Regions from separate parts of the Acidovorax sp. GW823-FHT05D11 genome, predicted to be linked through region 2. Evidence: riboswitches for the same ligand, from Rfam matches in the RefSeq annotation. Region 2 holds a riboswitch; the other holds the start of a gene.
What was found. Region 2 has a riboswitch for thiamine pyrophosphate ahead of AC3RCE_RS15690 (purine-cytosine permease family protein). Riboswitches for the same ligand answer to the same signal wherever they lie in the genome.

Region 1: it holds a riboswitch for thiamine pyrophosphate, as region 2 does, so the genes downstream of both, thiC (phosphomethylpyrimidine synthase ThiC) here and AC3RCE_RS15690 (purine-cytosine permease family protein) in region 2, are expected to answer to the same signal.

What each region holds. Positions count from the first base shown of each region.
Region 1 covers NZ_CM179502.1:1,019,002-1,023,408, reverse strand. The annotation lists gene AC3RCE_RS04685 (methyl-accepting chemotaxis protein) at 1-544, opposite strand, end outside; gene thiC (phosphomethylpyrimidine synthase ThiC) at 723-2,603, opposite strand; TPP riboswitch at 2,745-2,868, opposite strand; gene AC3RCE_RS04675 (hypothetical protein) at 2,913-3,089, opposite strand; gene lpxC (UDP-3-O-acyl-N-acetylglucosamine deacetylase) at 3,172-4,095, opposite strand.
Region 2 covers NZ_CM179502.1:3,371,176-3,375,582, forward strand. The annotation lists gene AC3RCE_RS15675 (NAD(P)/FAD-dependent oxidoreductase) at 1-462, shown strand, start outside; gene AC3RCE_RS15680 (nuclear transport factor 2 family protein) at 589-948, shown strand; gene AC3RCE_RS15685 (GyrI-like domain-containing protein) at 961-1,842, shown strand; TPP riboswitch at 1,879-1,983, shown strand; gene AC3RCE_RS15690 (purine-cytosine permease family protein) at 2,056-3,336, shown strand; gene thiD (bifunctional hydroxymethylpyrimidine kinase/phosphomethylpyrimidine kinase) at 3,405-4,253, opposite strand.

The sequences.
Region 1 (4,407 bases), 2.4 Mb from region 2:
GGGCCTCGTCCATCTGCGCGCGGGCCGTGGTGGCCAGGCTGGAGAACAGCTTGTCGGTGGCCTCCATGTGGACCTTGAGCCGGTCGGCATAGGCGCCGCCGCCGGCACCATCGAGCTGCGCGCCCTCGATCTTCTCGAAGATGGGGGAAATGCCGGTTTCGTACTGCTTGATCTCGGCCAGCGACTTGTCGATGGACTCGACGAAGGCCGCATCGCCCGACTGCACCTGGCGCACGTCGGCCAGGCTCTTGCGCAGCGCGGCCAGTGTCTTGGCCCAGGTCTCGCGCAGCGCGGAGACCTCGACCGAGTTGTTGAAGTTGATGATGATGTCTTTTTCGGTACGGCGCAGGTCGCCCAGCGTGGTGCGCAGCTCCGACATGTCGGTGAGGGTCTGTACGCGCTGCGAGAACAGCACCTGCAGCGTGCCGCGCGTGCGGTCCAGCGCCACGTAGCCCATGGCGCCGATGACAACAAGCAGGATCAGGGAAAAGACGGTTCCGAAGTAAAGGCGCGTGCGGATGGAGAAGCGGCCCAGAGCATTCATGGCTCTTCCTTACAATTTTTAACAGACAATCCAGCATAGCAAATTTGGTGCCACGCCCTCCCCCCGGTCTTCTGAACCGAGTGTGGCCGGACTATATGCCGGGCTGCCGCCCCCGCCGCACAGGGTAAGCACCGCCCCGGGGCCCTTTGCAGGGAATCCCCGGGGTCAGTAGGCGGGCTTATGCCACCGGTGTCACGGGAATGTAGAACTGCCCGCCGCGCTGCTGGAATTCCGCCGCCTTGGTCTGCATGCCCTGGGCCAGCGCCTCGGCCTCCGCCACGCCCTTCTGGGCGGCAAATTCGCGCACTTCCTGCGTGATCTTCATGGAGCAAAACTTGGGGCCGCACATGGAGCAGAAGTGCGCCACCTTGGCGCTGTCCTTGGGCAGCGTTTCGTCGTGGTATTCCTTGGCCGTGTCGGGGTCCAGGCCCAGGTTGAACTGGTCCTGCCAGCGGAAGTCGAAACGCGCCTGGGAGAGCGCGTCGTCGCGCGCGCGGGCCCCCGGGTGGCCCTTGGCCACGTCGGCCGCGTGCGCGGCGATCTTGTACGCGATGATGCCCTGCTTGACGTCGTCGCGGTCGGGCAGGCCCAGGTGCTCCTTGGGCGTCACGTAGCACAGCATGGCGGTGCCCATCCAGCCGATCATGGCCGCGCCGATGGCCGATGCGATGTGGTCGTAGCCCGGTGCGATGTCGATGGTCAGCGGGCCCAGGGTGTAGAACGGCGCCTCGTGGCAGGTCTTGAGCTGCTCGGTCATGTTGGCCTGGATCATGTGCATGGGCACATGGCCGGGGCCTTCGATCATGGTCTGCACGTCGTGCTTCCAGGCCACCTGGGTCAGCTCGCCCAGCGTGTGCAGCTCGGCGAACTGCGCCTCGTCGTTGGCATCCGATGCGCAGCCGGGGCGCAGGCCGTCGCCCAGGCTGAACGACACGTCGTACGCCTTCATGATGTCGCAGATGTCCTCGAAGTGCTCGTACAGGAAGCTCTCGCGGTGGTGCGCCATGCACCACTTGGCCATGATGGAGCCGCCGCGCGAGACGATGCCCGTGCGCCGCTGCGCGGTGAGGTGGATGTAGGCCAGGCGCACGCCGGCGTGGATGGTGAAGTAGTCCACGCCCTGCTCGGCCTGCTCGATCAGCGTGTCGCGGAAGATCGCCCAGGTCAGGTCTTCGGCCACGCCGCCCACCTTTTCGAGCGCCTGGTAGATCGGCACCGTGCCGATGGGCACGGGCGAGTTGCGCACGATCCAGTCGCGCGTGGTGTGGATGTTCTTGCCGGTGGACAGGTCCATCACGTTGTCGGCGCCCCAGCGGATCGCCCACACGAGCTTCTCGACCTCTTCCTCGATGCTCGACGTGACCGCCGAGTTGCCGATGTTGGCGTTGATCTTGACCTTGAAGTTGCGCCCGATGGCCATGGGCTCCACCTCGGGGTGGTTGATGTTGGCGGGAATGATGGCGCGGCCCCGGGCCACTTCGTCGCGCACGAATTCGGGGGTGATGATCTTGGGGATGCTCGCGCCCATGGGGTTGCCCATCAGCCGCTGCTCGCGGCCAGCGTCGGCCATGTACTGCTCCATCCACTCGCGCTTGCCGTTCTCGCGGATGGCCACGTATTCCATCTCGGGCGTGACGATGCCCTTCTTCGCATAGTGCATCTGCGTGACGTTGGCACCCGCCTTGGCGCGCAAGGGCTTGCGCTGCAGGGCCGCGGCCTCGGCGCGCAGCTGGGCCAGACGGGTGGCGTCTTCGCTCTTCTGGCCATCGTCCAGCGCCACGGGCGCGCGGCCTTCGTAGTGCTCCACGTCGCCACGGCCGGTGATCCAGCCGCCGCGCACTCCCGCCAGGCCCTTGCGCACATCGATCGCAGTCTCGGGGTCGGTATACGGGCCGGAGGTGTCGTACACGCTGACCAGTTCGCCGTTGGTCAGCGCAATGTCGCGCACGGGCACGCGCAGATCGGTGTGCAGGTGGCCGGGGAGGTAGGCCTTGCGTGAGGCAGGAAAGGGTTCGCGCGTGCGTGCGAGCAACTCGGCGAACTTCTCGGGGGTGGCCAGCTTGGCGTGGGGGTCGGGGGCGTTCATGGGCAGGTCTCCTGGTTCCGGTGGCGGTGGGTGCTGCTCCGGAATGGACCTGTGCGCCCCTCGGGTGCGGCTGCACCTGAGGCATGGCGTGCCAGCAGGGACTGCGGGCACGGAGACAAGGAGGTCGGCTCTTCTTCCGCCGGTATGAACCGGATCAAGTTCGTCGGGTTCGCAAGGCCTGCCGAATTTCTTCAGCCACCTCGCATCTCAGCGCTTACGCACACCCCGGAGCAGGCGCGAGTATAGGCCAGAGAGAGAAAACCGCGCCGCGGAGCCTCTCGGTCAGGCGAGGCGCCCGATGAGGACCACCGCAAAGAAGAAGACGGCCGCGATCACCGTCCACTTGAGGATGACGAGCCCCAGGCGCTTGTAGCGCGCCTGCCCCGTGCCGGCATAGAAGGCAAACGACACGGCCGCCGCCAGGAGCAGCAGCATGGCCAGCCAGCGAAAGATCAGCATGTCAGGGACTCCCGGCGCCGTGAAAACGGGCGCGGCACTGGCAGGAGGCTCCGGGCTGCGGCCCGGGAATGGTGCTTCATGCTCACCAGGCGCGCGCCGGCTGGGCAAACCCGCCGGGCGCCTGGCGCTCGTCCTCGAACGTGACGACCTCCCAGGCATCGCGCTGGGCCAGCAGCTCGCGCAGCAGCAGGTTGTTCATGGCGTGGCCCGAGCGGAAGGCGCTGTAGGCCGCGAGCAGGGGCTTGCCGATCAGGTACAGGTCGCCCATCGCGTCCAGGATCTTGTGCTTGACGAACTCGTCGTCGTAGCGCAGCCCGTCGCTGTTGAGCACCTTGTAGTCGTCCATCACGATGGCGTTGTCGAGGCCGCCGCCCAGCGCCAGGCCGTTGGAGCGCATCATCTCCACATCGCGCGTGAAGCCGAAGGTGCGCGCGCGGGCGATGTCGCGGCTGTAGTTGCCTTGCCCCAAGTCGAACTCCACGCGCTGGCCCGTGGAATCCACGGCGGGGTGGTCGAAGTCGATCTCGAAGCTGAGCTTGTAGCCGTGGTAGGGCGCAAGCCGAGCCCACTTGGCCGCGGCGCCCTCGCCTTCGCGCACTTCCACGGGGCGGGTGACGCGGATGAAGCGCTTGGGGGCATTCTGCAGCTCGATGCCCGCGCTTTGCAGCAGGAACACGAACGATGCCGAAGAGCCATCCAGGATGGGCACCTCTTCGGCGGTGATGTCCACATAGAGGTTGTCGATGCCCAGCCCCGCGCAGGCCGACATGAGGTGCTCCACGGTGTGCACCTTGGCATTGCCCACGGCGATGGTGGACGCCAGGCGGGTGTCGGTCACGGCCTCCGCCCGGATGGGGATGTCCACCGGCTGCGGCAGGTCCACCCTGCGGAACACGATCCCGGTGTCCGGCTGCGCAGGCCGCAGGGTCAGCTCGACCCGCTGGCCACTGTGCAGGCCCACGCCCACGGCGCGGGTGATCGTCTTGAGGGTGCGTTGCTGGAGCATCCGGGGATTTTAGTGGGGGGACCCCGCAAAAACCATCCGCCGCTTCCTATGACCCTGATAGAAAACGGAGAGTCGCAGGGGCGGCTTACAAGCTGCCGGAGACGCGTGGGTAGCGCCCCGCAGCGACTGCATACGCGCCACGCGCAACCAGACGGCGGTGACTGCGCAGCTGAGGAGCATACGAGCCAAATAGGAAGCGCGGTGGTGGAAACCGTCACGGCCCAATGCCAGAGACACCGCGCAAGGGCCGCCGCCCCGCCGCGCATGTCGAGAAACCCCTTGCCAGAGTCAAGGGGCGCTCGGTCTGTCCCA
Region 2 (4,407 bases):
CGCCTGCAGCAACTGCGCGATGCGGGCCGCATCCACGTCGAGGCCGCGCAGATCACCGGCATTGAGACCGCTGGCGACCCGCTGACCGCCTTGCAGGTGGTGGACGCCGATGGCAGCAGCCGCGCCCTGGCGCTGGACCTGCTGGTGGCTGTGCTGGGCATCTCGCCCCGCCTCGGGCCCATTGCGGACTGGGGTTTGGCCATGGACCGCAAACAGCTGGTGGTGGACACCGAAGCCTTCCGCACCAGTGTGCCCGGCATCCACGCCGTGGGCGACATCAACACCTACCCCGGCAAACGCAAGCTCATCCTGTGCGGCTTCCACGAGGCCACGCTGGCGGCCTTTGGCGCCGCCGAGGCGCTCAAGGGCGACAAGGTGGCGCTGCAATACACCACCACGAGCCCACGGCTGCACCAGCTGCTGGGTGTGGCGCCGGCCTCTGCGCCTTCCGCCAGCACGTAGTCCAGGCGGATCAGGGCACCGCCATGCCGTGCCCGAACGGCGCGCCCACAAATAAGCACAAAATGTCCAAAAGGCGCGCAAGCGCCCGGCACGATGGCGTCTCCATTCACCCATCAGGAGCACACCATGAGCCAACAACCCCTTCAATCCATCTGGGACACCTACACCGCGTCGTGGAAGACCGACTCGGCCGCGGACCGCACAGCCCTTTTTGCCCAGTCCCTCGACCCCGCCTGCACCTACAACGACCCACTGGCCACCGCCCAGGGCTGGGACCAATTGACGGCCTACATGGACAACTTTCACAGTCAGGTCCCCGGCGGGCATTTCGTGACCCACTATTTCGCCAGCCACAACCAGCAGAGCATTGCCAAATGGAACATGGTGGATGGCAGCGGACAGGTGATCGGGGAAGGCGTGAGCTACGGCCGGTACAACGACCAGAACCGGCTCGTGGCCATGACCGGTTTCTTTGAAACCCCGTGAACGGACGCCAACGTGCTTTATCTGCGGCAAATCCAGGAGGGCATCGATTTCATCGAGGCCCATCTCGAATCCGATATCCAGCTTTCCGAGGTGGCGCGGGCCGCCGGGATGAGCCAGTGGCACTTCCAGCGGATCTTCAAGGCGCTGACCAACGAAACCCTGAAGACCTACATCCGCTCGCGCCGGTTCTCGCGGGCGCTGGAGCAGTTGACCAGCACGCGGCTGAGCGTGCTCGACATTGCGCTGGCGTCCGGGTACGAGACGCAGGAAAGCTTCACGCGCGCGTTCCGGGATTGCTTTCGGCTCACGCCGTCGCAGTACCGCAAGATGGGCAACCGCTCGCTGTTCGTGCGCAAGATCCGGTTTGACGAAAGCTACCTCGCGCACATTCACCACAACATCTCCCTGGCACCCGACATAGAGGAGCAGCCCGCCATGCAGCTGGTCGGGCTGCCCACGGACTACTACGGCATCGATTCCGAAAAGAACAACCTGGGCCAGAAGCTGCCGCCCCTGTGGGCGAAATTCCTGCCCCGGCTGGGCGAGATTGCGAACACCGTGCCCGGGGTCTGCTATGGCGTCGTGGCACCGGCGGGGCCCCACACGGAAGCGCTGCGCTACCTGGCCTGCATCGAGGTGAAGGGCCCCGGCGCCTTGCCACCGGGCATGGTGGCCATGGAAATCCCCGCATCGACCTATGCGCGCTTCACCCACCGGGGCCCTGCGCAGAATGTCGATGCGACGGTGAACTACATCTACTCGAGCTGGCTGCTGTCGGCGGGCCCATCGCACACCCTGGGGCCGGATCTGGAAATCTACGGTGCCCAGTACCACCCGACGTCCGGCGACTCGGTGATGCACTACGCGATCCCCATCGCCCGCCCCGCGCCCTGAGCGCCCCACTACAATGGCCTCGCGTTCCTTCTGGAACGCCCACGCTAGGGGTGTCGGGACCGGGCCACCGGAACCGACTGAGAGAGTCCCTTTGAACCTGATTGAGATCATCCTCGCGCAGGGAAGCACGTCCGCCTCGGCACAGCCCAGAATGAAATGACTTTGGGGCACGCTGGCGGGCCGCCCCTGCTCTGTACTGCCACGGAGCCTGCCATGTCCTCATCCCCCGCCGCGCCCGCCACCAACGAAGCGCTGGCCCCCGTCTCCCCCGACCGCCGCGTCTTCCAATGGCACGACCACGCCTCGCTCTGGTTCAGCCTGGGCGTGGGCCTGCTGGTCATGCAGGTGGGCGCCTACCTGATGCCCGCGCTGGGCACGCAAGAGGCGCTGATCGCCATCGTCTGCGGCTCCATCGTGGGCGCGGGCCTGCTGGGCTGGGTGGCCAAGCTGGGCTGCGACAGCGGCCTGGCCAGCGCCGGGCTGATGCATGCCGTCTATGGCCGCACGTTCGCCAGCCTGCCGATCATTTTGAACATCGTGCAGCTGGTCGGCTGGGGCACGTTCGAGCTGGTGGTGATGCGCGACGCCACGGTGGCCATCGGCCAGCAGTCCGGCACCATGGCCGGCGCGCATTGGCCCGTGCTGGCCACGCTGCTGTGGGGCGGCGTGGTGATGCTGCTCATCAGCGGATCGATGGTGCAGCTGGTGCGCAAGGTGATCGCGCGCGTGGCGCTGCCGCTGGTGGTGCTGTCGCTGCTGTGGCTGTCGTGGCAGTTCCTGTCGCTGGCGCAGGCCCAGGGTTTTGAAGCGCTGTGGACACGCAAGGGCGAAGGCGGCATGGGCGTGCTGCCCGCGCTGGACCTGGTGATCGCCATGCCCATCTCGTGGCTGCCGCTGGTGGCCGACTATGCGCGCCACGGCAAGAACGGCGGCTCCGCATTGCGCGGCACGTGGCTCGGCTATGCGCTGGCCAACATGTGGTGCTACACGCTCGGTGTGCTGGTGGCGCTGACGCTGCCCAGCAAGGATCTGGTGCAGGCCCTGTTGCTGGCCCAGGGCGGGCTGATCGCGCTGTCGCTGATCCTGATCGACGAGGTGGACAACGCCTATGGCGACACGTATTCGGGCGCGGTGTCGGCACACAGCCTGCTGCCGCGCTGGGGCGTACGCAAGTGGGGCCTGGCCATGGCTGCGGTGTGTACCGGCCTCGCGCTGGTGCTGCCCATGCACAGCCTGGAGCCATTTTTGCTGCTGCTCAGCTCGGTGTTCGTGCCGCTGTTTGGCGTGATCCTGGGGCGGCTGGCCTTTGGCGCCAACGCACCCGCGCTGCTCGCTGCGGCACGCCGGGTGAATGCGGCCCCGGTGGCGATCTGGCTGGTGGGGATTGCCGTCTACCACCTGGCTCCGCAGGTGGTACCGGGCGCGGGCTCGGCGCTGCCGGCGCTGGCGTTCAGCTTTGTGCTGGCCTGGGCCACACGGCCACGGGTGCGTTGAATCGCTATTGAATTGTGAGCATATAGCGCTTACTGGATAAGCGCCAGAGGCCAAAAACAATCAAACCTTTAAAGCACCAGCTGCGCCACGGGCGCATGGCCGTGGTTGAGCGGGCCATGGCCACGGCCGGTGGTCACATCGGCCCCTGCCGCGATGGCGCCCAGAATGTAGGCACGCGCGCGCTCCACCGCCTGCTGCAAGGGCAGGCCCCGCGCCAGGTGTGCCGCGATGGCCGATGACAGGGTGCAGCCCGTGCCATGCCCGTTGTGCGTGGCAATGCGTGCGGACTCCAGCCGCTGCCGCACGCCGCCGCGTGTGGCCAGGACATCCACCACCCAGTCTCCGGGCAGGTGGCCGCCCTTGAGCAGCGCCGCCGGGGCGCCCAGGGCCAGCAGCCCGTCCACCGCAGCTGCCAGCGCATCCACGCCCTCGATCGTGCGCCCCAGCAGCCAGCCGGCCTCGTCCAGGTTGGGGGTGATCACCTCGGCCAGCGGAAACAGCTCCTGCACCAGCACGTTCACGGTTTCCGCGGCGATGAGCCGGTCGCCGCTGGTGGCCACCATCACCGGGTCGAGCACCACGTGCGGCAGCTGGTAGGTGCGGATGGCATCGGCCACCACGCGCACCACTTCGGGCGAATGCAGCATGCCGATCTTGACCGCGTCCACGCCGATGTCCTGCACCACGGCATCGATCTGGGCCTTGAGCATCTCGGGCGGAATGCCGTGGATGCCCGTGACGCCGCAGGTGTTCTGGGCCGTGATGGCGGTGATGGCCGTCATGCCGTAGCAGCCCAGGGCGCTGAAGGTCTTGAGGTCGGCCTGGATGCCCGCCCCGCCGCCGCTGTCGGAACCGGCGATGGAAAGCACGCGCACATAGCGGCGTGCTGCGGAGGTCGGGGGAATCAATGAAGTCATGGCAAAAATTATGGCCTATGCGTTAGCGCAAAAAGAGCTGCCACGGGTTGTGCTGTAATTGATTTTTCCGGACGAAACAGGGGTGTCCCGCGGTCGAGAACTGAACAGGTTCTTGGGTGCGCGACTGAGAAATACCCTGGGGCACCACAGAACA